DNA from 2 places in the Sporomusa sphaeroides DSM 2875 genome. Region 2 is predicted to be linked to the other one. Evidence: riboswitches for the same ligand, from Rfam matches in the RefSeq annotation. Region 2 holds a riboswitch; the other holds the start of a gene.
The links. Region 2 has a riboswitch for cyclic di-GMP ahead of SPSPH_RS12520 (PAS domain S-box protein). Riboswitches for the same ligand answer to the same signal wherever they lie in the genome.
Positions count from the first base shown of each region.

Region 1: another riboswitch for cyclic di-GMP. It lies ahead of SPSPH_RS06645 (tetratricopeptide repeat protein); the one in region 2 lies ahead of SPSPH_RS12520 (PAS domain S-box protein).

Region 1 is NZ_CP146991.1:1,511,878-1,515,306, forward strand. It holds gene SPSPH_RS06640 (hypothetical protein) at 857-1,261, opposite strand; cyclic di-GMP riboswitch class I at 1,459-1,542, shown strand; gene SPSPH_RS06645 (tetratricopeptide repeat protein) at 1,738-3,429, shown strand, end outside.
Region 2 is NZ_CP146991.1:2,651,073-2,654,501, reverse strand. It holds gene SPSPH_RS12525 (methyl-accepting chemotaxis protein) at 71-1,774, shown strand; cyclic di-GMP riboswitch class I at 2,160-2,247, shown strand; gene SPSPH_RS12520 (PAS domain S-box protein) at 2,315-3,429, shown strand, end outside.

The DNA.
Region 1 (3,429 bases), 1.1 Mb from region 2:
CCGCGCAAGTCAGGATATCCACTCAGCATAAGGTTCTCCCAATTTTATTTGACATTACTATATAGACCAACGTGGCGAGAAGGGAGATTAAGGTTTTTTGACAACAACTACTGATAGAAGACTTATAGTAGGAACACCTGAATTTGAACAATTTGCTATTCACTGACCCAGACGCCATCGAATCAGCTAGGGAAGGGCCAATAGTAAATGCGTTTGGACAAGGTTTTTCAGACAATTTGAGTCGGTAAAGCAGAAAGAAAATGCATTATTTTATTATAAATGAGATTTTTATTGAGTTCAATTAGATTAGCTGTGTAGATTGAATGGACTAGATTATATTTAACACCATTCAGCAAGCCAGTCTTAGGCAATAACAAATTCCTTGGCATACAGTATAATTCGGATAGTTTCAAATTATATCAAAAGTAGAATTGACTTCCTCCCGCCCGGTTGCTGTTCTCCATTGGAACCTGTTTCGCACGTCACGCTTGAAAAAGCTAAAGCCAATATATCGCCTGTAGCCGACGTGACAATTGTTCCATGACGGATTTCCTCTTGCTTTTGAGCCCATATTAGCGTCTAGGAACACTGCATGCAGGTTGTGAAGCAGGCTGTTGACAAAACAGGCGGCATTTTCCGAAGGGAAAATCAGCTTGTTTTGTTTTCCGGCCAATGATCAATTTGTATAAATTCCGGTCCGTATGTTTATATCTACAGTCTAATTGTCAAAACCATTATATATTGTTATACATATAATATAATCTGTACCAGTTTTCTAATGCTAATGGCCGCCGGGCCTCAGTGCCCCCACCTCAGCGAAAACAGTTTCTTATGCGAAATAGCAGGCAGGTCAAGGCTAGCGGTCAGTAAGCTGCATTTCGCCAGGGCCACCCTCGGTCCAGATAGTTATAAACACCTGGCCGTTTTCCCGAAAAGCACGCAGCAACTCACAATGACGCAGGACAGCAAAGTTTTTTTCGAGCTGTAGCCGTGATATGCTTAATTTTTGCATAATTTGGTCATGTGTAACCGGTCCTTCAGCTTGGACGTAATTGTAGAGGTCTTTTTGCAGGTCGGTCAGGCCATCGGTGCCTTCCTGGCCTGCTGCCTTGCGTGCCGATTTAGCACTGTACACGGCAGCTACATCACAACTGCGCGGCGGTTCCAGCGCTTCCACATAACAGTCCTCACACAGTGTCTGGCCCCGGTGTTTGACTTCTTCACCAGCCGGAATGGCTGCATTGCATTTTTGACAAACCATTGTTCTAACCTCCAGTTATGCTATGTGTTTTGGTACTCTATTTTATTATAGCAAAGTAACAATGTAAATAGGAAGTCAATTAACGTTGGTGTGAATTAGTGTGATGACTTATACCACTTATGTCATAAAAAATACCAGATGTGAGCAAGTCATTATAAGGAACAAGTGGTCAAAATATCAAGTGCGAAATAAATTTTATATAGCATAGGCAAACCTTCTGAAAAGTGGGGACGCAAAGCCACGGGTCTAAGACAATTTGTTAAGATAGCCAGGTTGCAAAGATGGTTAACTTTGTAATCGGGCTATTTTTACATCCATTTGAATGTGCTTGTATAGCTAGCTAAGTTCATTTTAATGTTCTAGCATGCTCTCCAATGGAAGGTGCGGCAAGCTGTCTGTTCAGTATGAACCAATGTAGAAATGATACTAAGAACGTGTTAGGAATGACAAGAATTTATCATATAAGGGAGTTTGATATGATGCAAGTTAAGGCAGCTTTGTTAGGGGCAGTGTTGAGTCTTTGCCTCAGCAACACTGCGCAGGCTGCACCTGCTGTGGCGGAAATGCAACCTTCGCTGGCGTTGCTGAGGCAAAATTATGAAGAACAGCAAGGAAACTGGCAGGTAGCGCAGGATTATGCGGTGGCATTGGCGCGGGATGGACAGTATGGGCTGGCACTGGCTATATTCGAAACGTTGTCAGAATATGCCGGTGTGCAGAAAACCATGTGGTTTGATTATGCTGTTGTTGCTTGCTGGGCCGGGGATTATGCAACTGCCGTTCGGATTTATGAAAACCAATTACTGCATATGTCGCAAGCTGTTCCCGATTATGTAAGAGTCAATGTGGCCAGCGCTTATTTTAAACTTGAACGCTATAATGAGGCATGGCAGTTATACCACCGATTAGTTCAAGACGGAAATCAGAAGGTCAGGCTCTGGGAAGCAGAAAGTCTGGCTTATATGGGTAAAAATGAGGAAGCCGATATAGTTTATGAGACCTTGCTGACAGAACAGCCTGACAATCTGGAGGTCTATAGCGGCAAAGCCAGACTGCTGTTTTTGCGCGGTGATGCGATTGGCGCGGTTGCGGTTATTGATAAAGCCCTGGCGCTGATCGCCCGGAGCAAGGAAAAGTATCCGGTGCAATCACTGTTGTCACTGCGGGGGGAAATGGCGGCACAATGTATCAGAAATGAGGAGTACTATCATGGAATAGTACTTCTGCGTCCGACGATTCAGGATGGTTCGGCTACCATTCAAATGCAGTGTGATTATATTTTGGCGTTATTCCTAAACGGCGATTATAAAACGGCGATTACCGAAGCAGAGCGTCTATGGCCAGATTATCGCAGTATTCCCGTATATGGACGGCGGGCGTTAGCCGACGCTTATTTGCGGTATAACCTGCCCCAACAAGCTATCGGTGTTTATCGCAGTATCTGGGATGATGAAGAATCACTGTTAAGTGACAAACATAGCTTGGCCTATTCGTATTTATTGTCAGGGAAAAATAAGAGAACCGGCATGGAATTATACACTGAAATTATTAATACAGGCATTGAGCAAGCCATGAATGTTGCTTATGATGCTAATCGTTTCTTTGAAATGGGACGATATGAAGCGGGAAAAAATCTGTATCACACAATCATCAATACGTACCCGGAAAATGTAATAATTCGCCAGCGTTTTGCAGTTGCTCTTTATAATAGTGGGCTGCTCCGGGAAGCCTGCGAGCAATATGAAGCCTTGGCGGCGTTGCCGGCTGCGCAGCCTGTAGCTGCCGGCGGTATTATAAATTCAGCGGTTACTGTCGGTGACTATCGTGCTGCCAGAAGCGCGCTCGAAAAGCTAAATGGTGAATATAGCACCAACCCGGTTGTGGCTCAGGCGGCAGGCCGGTTTGACCGGCGCCTGCAGGGTGATATGTATTCTGCTTTTTCCAGCAGTAGTGATTATAAAGGCAATGAGGTTCGCACCGGTCAAATCATTGGTGAACAGCGGCTTGGCGATCGTTTCTTTGCATTGGCCGGAGTGGCTGCCAGCCGGATTTCTGATAATGATGGCGCAGATACCCTGAAAACCTTTTCTGTCGGTGGACGATATGTTGATATGAAACACACCGCGCAGCTGTGGCTGGATCAAAGCCGCAATCACGGGACACTTAAT
Region 2 (3,429 bases):
CTATGCCATAATAAAACAAGATAGCTATATCTTACCAACTTACTTATTTACTTTTAAGGAGATGGCAAAAATGACGACCAGACGGTATCCGATCATTGTACAGCTTACTGCTATTTTTACGGTGACAATTTTATTTTTTCTCGTAATATTAGGGTATGTGCTATATAGTTACTCAAACACTACAACCGCGATAGTAGAATATAGTGATAAGGTTAACACTGCCTCGGCAAAGCTGATCATGGTCAAAGATGCCCATACTGATTTTACCCGGGCGCTGCTGAATATGCGCGGTTTCCTGTTTTATGCTGACGGGGCAGTTCAATACGAACAAGGTTATCGCAGCAATTTCGGCAACAGTTATGAGACGGTAAAAAAATATAATGAGACTGCCCGGAACAGCGATGAAAATGCCGGCCAATTAGAAAAACTGCTGGCTGAATATCTTGTACTTGGCGATAAAGCGATAGCAGCCAAAAAAAATAATGATCCTGACCTGAACAAAGTGCTTAATGCGGGGCGTCAATTAGTTGACCAGATTGATGCTCAGTTTGTAGTTACAGCCCAAAAACTAGGCAACGCCATCAATGCCGATAGCAATTTTCTAATCAATCAATCAAAGGTACAAAGCCAAATCGGGATGATGGCCGGCATAATTGTGACGATTTTAGCAATACTTGTCGCGGTTATTTATAGCAGGCAAGTAACTATCCGTCTGAATAACCTAAAAACTGAGGTATCGGCGGTTGGTGCGCTGGACTTAAGCAGACCTGATTTCCATGCGACTCGCAATGATGAAATTGGCGATATGGCCGAAGCTATTATAAATATGAAGCGCACACTACGCGGTATTGTTGGCCAGATTAAGAACAATGCCGATACATTGGCGGCATCGTCTGAAGAACTCACCGCGAACTCAGAACAGTCAGCCCAGGCGGCTAACCAAATTGCAGCTTCGATTACCAGAGTAGCCACAGGAGCCAATGAGCAATTAGCGGCAGCCAATGAGGCATCTACTGTAGTTGAGAACATGTCGGCCGGTATACAGCAGGTAGCCGCCAACATAACCCAGGTTGCAGAGCAATCCATCCAGGCGGCCGGGAAGGCCGATGAAGGCGGCAAGGCCGTTGAACAGGCAGTTAGTCAAATGCTTCAGGTTGAAGACACTGTTAACACTTCGGCAGAGGTCGTGGCCAAGCTGGGGGAACGCTCAAAGGAGATTGGCCAGATTGTGGACACTATTTCCGGCATCGCCGGTCAAACCAATTTGCTGGCCCTTAACGCAGCCATCGAGGCAGCAAGAGCGGGCGAACAGGGAAGAGGTTTCGCCGTAGTAGCCGAGGAAGTCCGCAAGCTTGCCGAGCAGTCCCAGGAAGCAGCCAAGAAGATTGCAGAGCTGATTGGGGAAATCCAGGGAGATACCGATAAGGCTGTCGTGGCTATGAACAACGGTACGCGAGAAGTAAAAGCCGGAGCTGAGGTCGTCAATGCCGCAGGAAGGGCCTTCCATGAAATCGTAGAAGTGGTGTCGTGTGTATCCAAACAGGTGGGTGAGAGTTCTGCGGCCATTCAGCAAATAGCAGGCGAAAGTCAGCAGATTGTGGGAACGGTTACAACGATTGACACCCTCAGCAAGATGTCGGCCGGAGAGGCTCAAACCGTTTCGGCAGCCACTGAGGAACAACTGGCTTCAACGGCAGATATTGCGGCCTCCAGCGAAGAACTGTCAAGGCTGGCTCAAGCACTCCAAATGGAAATGGTTAAGTTTCGGGTATAGTGATTTTGAAAAGTAATTAACCTGTTTTTAATTAGAATATAACAATGAATTTTTATTTATTTGTTATGATTAAAATACAGACTGCATAAATCATTCAATTGTCTCGACAAGCGGGAATCAGGAGGTGCTATCAGATAAATGTCGCGAGTTAGATTTAGGGATGTTTTGAACTTGTTGCTTCAGGCTTTTGTTGTTAGTGCCTTGCTATTATTATTGTTTTGGCCAAGAAATTAAATCAATACGGAATTCTGTAAAATTTGCAGAGCTTGGGAAAACAGGTAATCTTGTTTTGTAAGCAGATAATTGGTTTAGGATAATTAAATAATGGAATTTTTCACACATTTAGCAGGATTTTAACGATAGATGTATAAAAGGATTATATAAAAGGAATAGTGGGCAAACTTTCCAAAAGGAAGGGACGCAAAGCCATGGGTCTAAGGATGAGTTACATCTATGATTGCCAGGTTGCATTAAACATGCAATCTGGTTTTTTTATTTGCAGGTTTCAATCTTGCGGTAGTGGTCTTGGTATTAAATTGTGTGGATGGTGAACTTGAATTGATAGTCCTGAATAGCACTAATTCTAGCGGCTCAGCTATTGAATGGTTGACGATATCCCGGGATAACAGCGGCCGTAAGCAGCATGAACAGCGTATACAAGAAATGGAAACCGATTATCGCCAGATTTTTCAGGGCAGTCCTGTGGTAAGTATTATCATTGACCCTGATACAGGCAATATTCTTGATGCCAATCAGGCGGCGGTAGACTATTACGGCTATACCCTTGAAGAATTGCAGGTAATGACGATACGTCAAATCAACATCGCTCCGCGGGGAGAAATAGACGAATGTATAAATAAAGTAAGCAGGAATCATTATAAGGCAATACCGTTCCGTCATAAATTGAAAGATGGGAGCATCAGAGAGGTAGAAATATATTCCGGTCCTGTGAAGCTAAAGGGGCGAATACTGGTTCATTCCCTTATTATCGATGTCACGGCGCGAAGAAGGGCGGAGGCAGATTTGCGGGAAAGCAACCGGCGCCTGCGGGACTTTGCCGAAGCGGTATCGGATGTCAGCTTCATTATTGACGAAGACGGCCGCTACCTGGATGTGTTCGGCGACGAAAAAATGCTCCCTATGCCGGGGACAGAGTTTTTGGGCCAGACAATTCACCAGGTATTATCGGAAGATTCGGCTGATTTCATCTTAAATGAAGTGCAGCAGGCAATTATTTCCGGCATACAGCGGAAAGGAATTTATGAAATACAGATCGGTGGAGAAAAGCAATATTTCTTGGGGCGTACGGTGCCGCTTACTTATATAGTCAACGGCAAAAGGACGGCAGCGGTTATTGCTGCCGATATTTTGGAACAGCAGGAAAACACGTTGCAAATGATCTATGAGCTGCGGCGCAGAAGCGATATTATTAGCAGTGTTCTTGACGGGAAAGTGGATAGTAATAAAAGTTTTGCTTATACTTGCAGCAGTCTGGGACTGGATATAAACCTCCCCTCATTTGTATGCAAAATCTTAAATTATTCATTGGATTCCGGTGATAGCAATTCACAATTAGCTAAAATTAACTGCGACCGGAAACGTAAGGATAAAATGATGATCGCATTAAGCGAAATCCCAAATTGCATAGTTTGGGG